4 regions of the Variovorax sp. J22R115 genome follow, and region 4 is predicted to be linked to each of the others. Evidence: predicted binding sites of a transcription regulator. Region 4 holds the regulator's gene; each other region holds the start of a gene.
What was found. The regulator sigma-54, encoded in region 4, starts transcription at its own class of promoters, with help from an activator protein. The targets are predictions, from matches to a motif close to TGGCANGNAANCTGCTTT.
Positions count from the first base shown of each region.

Region 1: QTI04_RS26905 (pilin) is a predicted target of sigma-54. The motif match lies at 1,235-1,252, and genes of this name have one in related genera.
Region 2: atzF (allophanate hydrolase) is a predicted target of sigma-54. The motif match lies at 925-942, and genes of this name have one in related genera.
Region 3: QTI04_RS20280 (DUF3567 domain-containing protein) is a predicted target of sigma-54. The motif match lies at 822-839, and genes of this name have one in related genera.

Region 1 covers NZ_JASZYM010000017.1:59,590-61,788, reverse strand. Annotated here, with positions in the region: gene QTI04_RS26915 (CHASE2 domain-containing protein) at 1-270, shown strand, start outside; gene QTI04_RS26910 (MBL fold metallo-hydrolase) at 311-1,108, shown strand; gene QTI04_RS26905 (pilin) at 1,313-1,807, shown strand; gene QTI04_RS26900 (hypothetical protein) at 1,900-2,199, shown strand, end outside.
Region 2 covers NZ_JASZYM010000023.1:46,982-49,180, reverse strand. Annotated here, with positions in the region: gene atzF (allophanate hydrolase) at 1-896, opposite strand, end outside; gene QTI04_RS30245 (M48 family metallopeptidase) at 1,013-1,846, opposite strand; gene QTI04_RS30240 (AmpG family muropeptide MFS transporter) at 1,884-2,199, shown strand, end outside.
Region 3 covers NZ_JASZYM010000011.1:141,778-143,976, forward strand. Annotated here, with positions in the region: gene QTI04_RS20275 (DUF3108 domain-containing protein) at 1-755, shown strand, start outside; gene QTI04_RS20280 (DUF3567 domain-containing protein) at 882-1,160, shown strand; gene QTI04_RS20285 (AbrB family transcriptional regulator) at 1,154-2,199, opposite strand, start outside.
Region 4 covers NZ_JASZYM010000010.1:106,097-108,295, reverse strand. Annotated here, with positions in the region: gene lptB (LPS export ABC transporter ATP-binding protein) at 1-95, shown strand, start outside; gene QTI04_RS18715 (RNA polymerase factor sigma-54) at 127-1,713, shown strand; gene QTI04_RS18710 (phospholipase D family protein) at 1,727-2,199, shown strand, end outside.

The DNA.
Region 1 (2,199 bases), on a different contig from region 4:
GGCAAGGTGGGCACGGCGCGGATCTTCACCCCTGTCTGCCGCCGTGTCGACGCCGTCCGGAGCCAGTATGCGGACCTCGAACGCTGGAATGGAGTCCTTTCGGCCTACCGGGCACAGGATTGGGAGCAAGGTCAAGCTATGCTTTCGCCCCTCATTACTGTGGATGCCAAAAAAGTCCTTTACCTGCTATACGCGCAGCGTTTAGCCTCGATGTCGTTGCAGCCCAAAGATCCGGACTGGGATGGCGCAACCCGGTTCGAAACAAAGTAACAGCCAGCCCTCGGGCTGGCAGATGAAGGGTCTCGCGAAAATGCAGGTGCGTGTGTTGGGGTGCTCAGGCGCCATCGCCAAGGACTGCCGCACGACCTCCTTCCTGGTCGATAGCGACCTGCTGGTCGACGCCGGCACCGGCGTCGGCGACCTCACCCTGGACGAGATGGCCGACATCGACGACGTCGTGCTCACCCATTCGCATCTCGACCACGTCGCCGCGCTCCCCCTGATGATCGATGCCGTCGCCAGCCGCCGCACGCGGCCGCTGCGCGTGCACGCGCTGCGCGCGACCATCGAGGCGCTGCGAGCCCACGTGTTCAACAACGTCATCTGGCCCGACTTCGCGAGCATCCCGACCCGGGAAGCGCCCTTTGTGTGCTTCCATGACCTGGTGATCGGGCAGCAACTGCAGATCGGCAGCCGCAAGCTCAAGCACATCGAGGTGCTGCCGGCCGTGCATACGGTGCCGGCCTGCGGGTATGCCGTGCGCTGCGCCCAGGGCGGGCCGAACTGGGTGTTCAGCGGCGATACCGAGCGGAATGCGCCGTTCTGGGAGCGGGTGAACCAACTCGACGTGGCGATGCTGGTGATCGAGACGGCGTTCAGCAACCGGGAGCAGGCGCTGGCGCAGCGGAGTTTGCATCTTTCGCCTGCGACGCTGGCCGGTGAATTGGCGCAGATTGCGGACGGGAAGAACTATCCTATCTACATCACTCATACCAAGCCGGCTGAGACGGTCGAGATCATGAGCCAGATCGACGGGCTCACAGATGGGCTGGAAGCGCGGGGGCAGGATATTCGGTGGCTGCAGGCGGCAGAAGTGCTGGAGGTGTGACACGATTGCTCGGTGAGTGACAAAAGTGTCACCTCTCGTCAGCCTCGGGCAACAGTTTGGTCACACGTTGTAACCGGAACGTGAACAAATCCGCAGCAACGTCGGCCTAGAGGGACGAAACAAGGTTGGCACAGTTGCTGCGGTTACATGAGCGCACCGGGGGCACACCTCGGGCCCTCTGTAAACCAACCTGGAGTAACTGAAATGAACCGTCGTTCCATCGCACGCAATGTGCAAAAGGGTTTCACCCTCATCGAATTGATGATCGTTGTGGCGATCATCGGTATTCTGGCTGCTGTCGCGCTGCCGGCCTATCAGGACTACACCGTTCGCGCTAAAGTTACGGAAGGCCTCTCATTGGCTGCTAGCGCGAAGACCGCTGTCGCCGAGAACGCGGCAAACGGTCTGGCTTTTGCGTCCGGTTGGAGTTCGCCCGCCGCTACTAAGAATGTCGCATCGGTCGCGATCGGCGCGACTGGCGCGATCACCATCACCTATGACGCCTCGATCGACGGTGGCAAGACGCTCATCCTGACGCCCACTGATGGTGCTCCCACGGGCAGCGCTCTCACGGCTGGAACAATTCCTACGAATGGATCGATTTCTTGGAACTGCAAGTCGGCCGGTTCAAGCTACGGAACTGGTTCGAACGGTACGATTGCAGCGAAATACGTTCCTGCAGAATGCCGTAAGACTTAAAAGTCTGTTCTTATCAACCAAGCCGCCTTCGGGCGGCTTTTTCTATGAACTCGCGGCAGAATAATTCACCTGCCGCAATCACTGAAGTCTAGATGATGTCATCCAAAACCGGCCTTCGCATGCCTCCATCCGAGAAATGCGAAATCATCGCTACTACGATGGTGGCATGGGCGTTGATGGTCATCATTTTCCTGAAATTTGGAAATTTCGGATTTAGCTGGGACGCCTTAAACCATCATATCTATCTTGGTTGGATGGCGCATCACTCGCGGCTGGATCTCGATTTGTGGGCTGCCGCGTCGCAATCTTATCAGTATCCGTATTTGTACTTGCCAATCTATGAATTTTACAGTCATGGAATTCACGGCTCATTGGTGGGCATCGCGACAATT
Region 2 (2,199 bases), on a different contig from region 4:
GGCTCGACCACCTCGGCTTCATGCGCATCGAAGAATTCGCGCACGGCTGCATAGCGTTCGGCGACCAGCGCACTGTCGTAGAGCAGCGCAGCGGCTTCGGCCAGCGGCGCGTAGTCGATCGCGACCAGTGTGCCGCCAAGCGCCTTCATCTGCTCGATGGCGCGGTCGAAGGCAGCGGTCGACTGGCTGTCGCCAAAGAAGCGCAGCGCCGTCGGCACGCCGAAGCGGAAGCTCGCGGGGAAGGTCTGCGTCGCGAGCGAGAGACTGCGCGAGTACGGGTCTTCGGCGTCGAAGCCCATTGCGGCGTGCAGCACGCGGGCGGCCACGCCCACAGTGCGCGCGAAGATCGACACGCAATCTACGCTCTGCGCGGCCGGCACCACGCCGCGCGCGCTGAGCAAGCCGCGCGACGGCTTGATGCCGACGATGTTGTTGAGCCCCGCGGGCACACGGCCTGAGCCCGCCGTGTCCGTGCCCAGCGCGAAATCGACCTGTCCCGTCGCCACCGCATAGGCCGAACCCGAACTCGATCCGCCCGACACATAGCGCGCATCGAAGCTGTTCGGCACCGCGCCATAAGGTGAACGCGTGCCGTTGAGGCCGCAGGCGAACTGGTCCAGATTGGTCTTGCCCAGCAGATCCGCACCGGCATCGAGCAGCCGGTGCACCACGTGCGCATGCACGGTCGGCGTCCGCGCGAAGGCAGGGCAGGCCGCGGTGGTGGGCACACCGGCGACGTCGATGTTGTCCTTGGCGGCAAAGCGAAGACCCGCGAGCGGCCCTTCGCCGGCGCCACGCAGCGGTGAGTCCAGCCGGGCGATCCACGCCGCCGCAGCCAGCGCCTTCAACGAAGTCCCGGGCCCGTTCTCGGACACGCCCCTTTCATGCACCATCATCAAGCATCCTGTCTTGTGTACAAGATGACATGCAAAGGGTGTGCCAACGGCTTCAACCGTCGGGTCCAGCAAGTTCGTGATCGACGGCGCCCGCGCGTTCGGGCCGCCAGGACGCGTCAGCCGCGCCGGCTGGCCTGGTACAGGCCTTCCACCTTCGGCACGTTCGCCTGCAGCACCTTGATCCGGTCCGGCCCGCTCGGATGCGTCGAGAGGAAACCAAGCGCGCCCTCGCTCTTCGACGCCTTCGCCATCTTGGTCCACAGCGACACCGAAGCCCTCGGGTCGTAGCCCGCACGCGCCGCCAGTTCGAGGCCGACCAGGTCAGCGTCGGTCTCATCGCTGCGGCTGAACTTCAGCGTGATGAGCTGGGTGCCGGCCCGGGCCGCCAGGTCGCCGGCCTGGCCCAGGCCGAGCAACTGGGCGGTGATCGACAGCACCGCCCCCGTCCCCGCGTTCTTCGCAAGCCGCGCCCGCGCATGCTCGCGCAGTGCATGCGCCATCTCGTGGCCCATGACCATCGCGATTTCGTCGTCGGTGAGCTTCAACCGATCGAGGATGCCGGTGAAGAAAGCGATCTTGCCGCCCGGCATGCAGAAGGCATTGATCTGCTTGCTGCCGATCAGGTTGACTTCCCACTTCCAGGACGCGGCGCGCGGGTTCCACTGGGCGGTGAAGGGAATGATCTTCCTGGCAATGGCACGCAGGCGCTGCAATGGGGCACTGCTGTCGGGAGCGAGTGCGCCCTTGGCCCGGGCCTGCGCCAGGAGCTGGTGATATTGCTGGACACCGGCCTGCTCGATGTTCTCCGCAGGGACGATGTTGCGCGCCATCGACGCCTCGCCGACGTCGACCTGCGCCAGTGCGGGCGCGGCCACGAAGGTGCCCGCCGCCAGCAGGAATGCACGTCGACCGTGCGGGGGACCGGAATGAAACTCGCAGAGCAAACACATGGGGGAATAATAAGGAGCCCCCAACGACACTTGCTCAATGCCCGCACCATCGGCTGACGAAGCCCCACCTTCCCTGCCCTGGCGCGACGCGCTCAAGGTCTACCTCGAACCTGCGACGCTGCGCATGCTGGCGCTGGGCTTTTCCGCTGGGCTGCCGCTGCTGCTGGTGCTCGGCACGCTGAGCTTCCGGCTGCGCGAGGCGGGAGTCGATCGCACGACCATCGGCTTCCTGAGCTGGGTCGGGCTCGCCTATGGCTTCAAGTGGGTCTGGGCACCTCTCGTGGACCGCCTGCCGATCCCTCCACTGACCACGCTGCTCGGTCGCCGCCGCGGCTGGCTGCTGCTGGCGCAAC
Region 3 (2,199 bases), on a different contig from region 4:
CCGGGACATCGGCCACGGGTAAGGGTACCGGCGACAGCGCCGCAGCAGAAGCCGCTGCGGCCAACGAAGCGTCCGCGGCCAACATGCCGGGCGCGGTGCCCCTGCACATTCCGGGTTCCGTGCGGCTGGCTTTCGCAGCGACCGCCCAGGTGGGAACGACTCCCATGTCCGGCGTCTTCGGCGAACTGGTCTGGATGCAGGACGCCGAGCACTACGACGCCCGCCTGTCCCTCACTTTTCTATTCAAGACCCTCCGCCGCTGGACCAGCACCGGCGCGATCGGCAAGACGGGCATCGAGCCGCTGCGCTTTTCGGACACGCGCAAGACCGAAGTCGCCTCGCACTTCGCCCGCGACCAGGGCCTGGTGATCTTCAGCAACAACACGCCGAGCGTGATGCTCCTGGCGGGCGCGCAGGACCGGCTGAGCGTGCTGCTGCAACTCGGCGCCCTGCTCGCCGGGGATCCGCTCCGCTATCCGCCCGGGTCGGTGATCGCCGTCCAGACTGTCGGCCCGCGCGATGCCGAGATCTGGACCTTCAACGTCGGCGAAGAGGAGCAACTGAGCGTGCCCGCCGGCAATTTCACGGTGCGAAAGCTCACCCGCAACCCTCGCCTGCCCTTCGACGACAAGGTGGAAGTGTGGCTGTCGCCCGAGCTGGCCTACCTCCCGGTGCGCCTCAGGCTGACCCAGGCCGGAGGCGACTTTGTCGAAATGCAACTGCGTGAACAAGTACCGATGCGGCCCTCGAACTAGCCATTAGCATCGGAGAAACAAAAAGATACAGGCGAGTGCCTACAACGCAACGATCGATATTGAAACTGGCGCGTTGATTGCTATCTAACCACCATGAATGCCATCGACATCCTCACAGGACCCGAAATGCAAATGCTCTACGACTCCGACTCGTTCGTCGTCGTGCACGTGCAGCCGACCGAAGGCGAAGCGCCGGTGGCGCCGCACCTGCCCGTCCTGGCGCGTCATGGCTTCGAGATCGTCGACAAGCGCTCGGGCAAAGAGGTTTACCTCGACGGCTCGTGGGCCGAGCTCTTCCAGCAGCAGATTGCGGCCTGGCAACTCAATACGCCTACACAGGAAGAAGTGGAAGACACCCTCGAGGGCTACGCCGAACTGGCGCACACCCCCGTGCTGGTTCACTGAGCGCGCCGACGCTCCCTGCGGACCAGCCACCCGTACATCGGGCCGACGATCAGCAGCACCGCCACCAGGCGGCACACCTGGAACGCCGTCACGACCGGCACGCCGAGTTGAAGCACCTTCGCGGTGATCGACATCTCGGCGATCCCGCCCGGTGAAGTCCCCAGGATCATCGTGGCCGGATGCAGTCCGGTCACCCGCGACAAGCCCCACGCGAACGCGCCGCACAGCGCGATCAACCCCAGCGTCCCGATCGCCACCGTTGCCAACCAGCGTGGCGCCGTGTGCAGAAACTCCCGGCTGAATCGAGCCCCGAGGCTCACGGCGATCACCAGCTGCGCCGCGTTCGACAGCCAGGTCGGTATTCCCGACAGCTGCTGCCCGGCGACGGTCAGACCCATCGCCACCAGCAAGGGCCCCATGAACCAGGGGTTGGTGCGACCGGCCGCCCCCATGGCGAGACCGCCCAGCCCGGTCGCCATGGCAAGCAAGGCCAACCCGCCCGCATGCACCACGCGGGTGCTCGACGCATTGATCTCGAGCCCGTGCATCCCGCTCCACTGCATCCCGAACGGGACCAGGATCGTTACCAACACCACCCGCAGGCTGTGCGCGGCGGCCACCAGATCCGTCCGGGCCCCTGCGCGTTCCGCCAGCAAGGTCATTTCCGATGCGCCGCCGATCGCGCCTGAGAAGTAAGTCGTGGCTCTCATGGAGTGCACCGGTACGTGCGGCATTCGCTTCACATGCAGGCGATGCAACCAGAGCCCGAACACCCAGCCCATCGCCAACGCCCACACGATGGCCAGCGCAATCGCCCACCAGACGCCCGCGACCAACGAGACCACCTGCGGCGTGAAATAGAGCCCCAGCGCGACGCCGATGACCCACTGCCCCGCATTGCGCAAGGGGGTATGGCTCGCAGTCGGCACCCCGAGGATCGAGGCGATGGACACCGCCAGCAGCGGACCGATCATCCATGGCAGCGGCGTATGCAGCGCCACGCACGCGCCGGCCGCCACCAATGCGAGCAGGAGCGTGG
Region 4 (2,199 bases):
GCGACGGGCACGTGCTGGCACAAGGCACGCCCGCGGAGATTGTCGACAACGCCGAGGTGCGCCGCGTGTACCTTGGCGAACATTTCCGCATGTGACCATGCCTAAGGCGAGGGTTTTCGGTTCTCCATGAAACAGGGTCTCTCGCTGCGCGTATCGCAGCATCTCGCGCTGACGCCTCAGCTCCAGCAGTCGATCCGGCTGCTGCAGCTTTCCACGCTCGAGCTGACCCAGGAAGTCGAGCAGATGCTCGACGACAACCCGTTCCTCGAACGCACGGCCGAAGAGGCCACGCGCGAGGAGTTCGGGCTGGAGACGGCCGATGCGCAGGTGCGCGACGACGATCGACTGGCCGAGGGCGACAGCGACTTCACGCCCGGCGCCTCGGCGTCCGTCTCCGAAGCCGCGGTCGCGACCACCAGCGACTCCGAAGTCGCCACCGCCGATACGGCCGATGGCGAGCCCGACTGGGAAGGCGACGGTTCCGTCGACCTCGCCCCCGACGACAGCGAATGGGGCGGCGACGCCCCCGCGCGCGCCAACAACCTGGGCGACGACGAGCGCACTGACGCGACCGAACTTGCGCGCAGCCAGGAATCGCTGCAGTCCTTCCTGCACCGTCAGGCGCTGGCCTTGCGCCTGAGCGAAACCGATCGCGCCGCGCTCCGCTTCCTGATCGAATCGCTCAACGACGACGGCTACCTCGAAGACTCGCTGCCCGCCCTCGCGTCCGGCCTGGCGGGCGACGACAACGACCAGTTCGATGACCTCGTGCATCACTTCCAGGTCGCGCTCGGATTGCTGCAAAGCCTGGAGCCGGCCGGCGTGGGCGCGCGCAGCCTCGGCGAATGCCTGACCATCCAGTTGCGAGCCCTGGCGCACGAGGATGAGACCGACGATGAAGCGCAGGTGCGCAAGACCGCCATCGCCATCTGCAAGCAGCCGATGGAACTGCTTGCCCGGCGCGACTTCAAGCGCCTGGCCACGCTCGCCCGCAGCAACGAGGAAGAAGTGCGCGCGGCGCTGCAGCTCATCGCGCGGCTCGAACCCAAGCCGGGTCGCCGCTTTGTCGATGTCGAGCGCAATGTGGTCGTGCCCGACGTGATCGTCACGCGTGTCGGCAACGGCACCCACACCAAGTTCCGCGTGATGCTCAACCCCGAAGTCATGCCGCGCCTGCGCGTGCACGACATCTACGCCGGTGCGCTCAAGCAGCACAAGGGCGAGGGCAGCCAGGCGCTCTCGCAGCGGCTGCAGGAGGCACGCTGGTTCATCAAGAACATCCAGCAGCGCTTCGACACCATCCTGCGCGTGTCCAACGCCATCGTCGAACGGCAGAAGAGCTTCTTCGTGCACGGCGAACTCGCCATGCGCCCGCTGGTGCTGCGCGAGATCGCTGACGAACTCGGACTGCACGAGTCGACCATCAGCCGCGTGACCACCGCCAAGTACATGGCGACGCCCTACGGCACCGTCGAACTCAAGTACTTCTTCGGCTCGGCGCTGGGCACCGAAACCGGCGGCAATGCGTCGAGCACGGCGGTGCGCGCGCTCATCAAGCAGTTCGTGAGTTCGGAAGACCTCAAGAAGCCGCTGTCCGACAGCCAGATCTCCGAGATGCTGAAGGAGCAGGGCATCGAGTGCGCGCGACGCACCGTCGCGAAGTACCGCGAAGCCTTGCGCATCGCCCCCGCCAATCTGCGCAAGGCCCTCTGAAGGGCGATTGCCGATGACAAGTCGCCCAGCCCTGTTCACGAATGGGTTGCGGCTGGGTTGGGTGTGGATCATGGCGCTGCTGCTCGCGACCGGCTGCGCGACCTTGCCGGACGAATTCGAACGCACGCCTTCCACCGCGATCGCCGCCTCGGCCGACACCGCGCTCGGCAGCATGGCCAAGGCCTCCCAGCCCGACCCGGACCTGAGCGGCTTCCGTCTCATGCCCGGCGGCGATTTCGCGCTCCACACGCGTCTTGAACTCGCACGCCGCGCCGAGCGAACGCTCGACGTGCAGTACTACCAGATCGCCGACGACGAGACCGGCCGCTATTTCCTGCGCACGCTGCGCGACGCGGCGAATCGCGGCGTGCGCGTGCGATTGTTGATGGACGATCTCTACACCTCGGGCGAGGATGAACTCCTGCTCGGACTCGCCGCCGTGCCCAACGTCGAACTCAGGCTGTTCAATCCGTTCCCGGCCGGGCG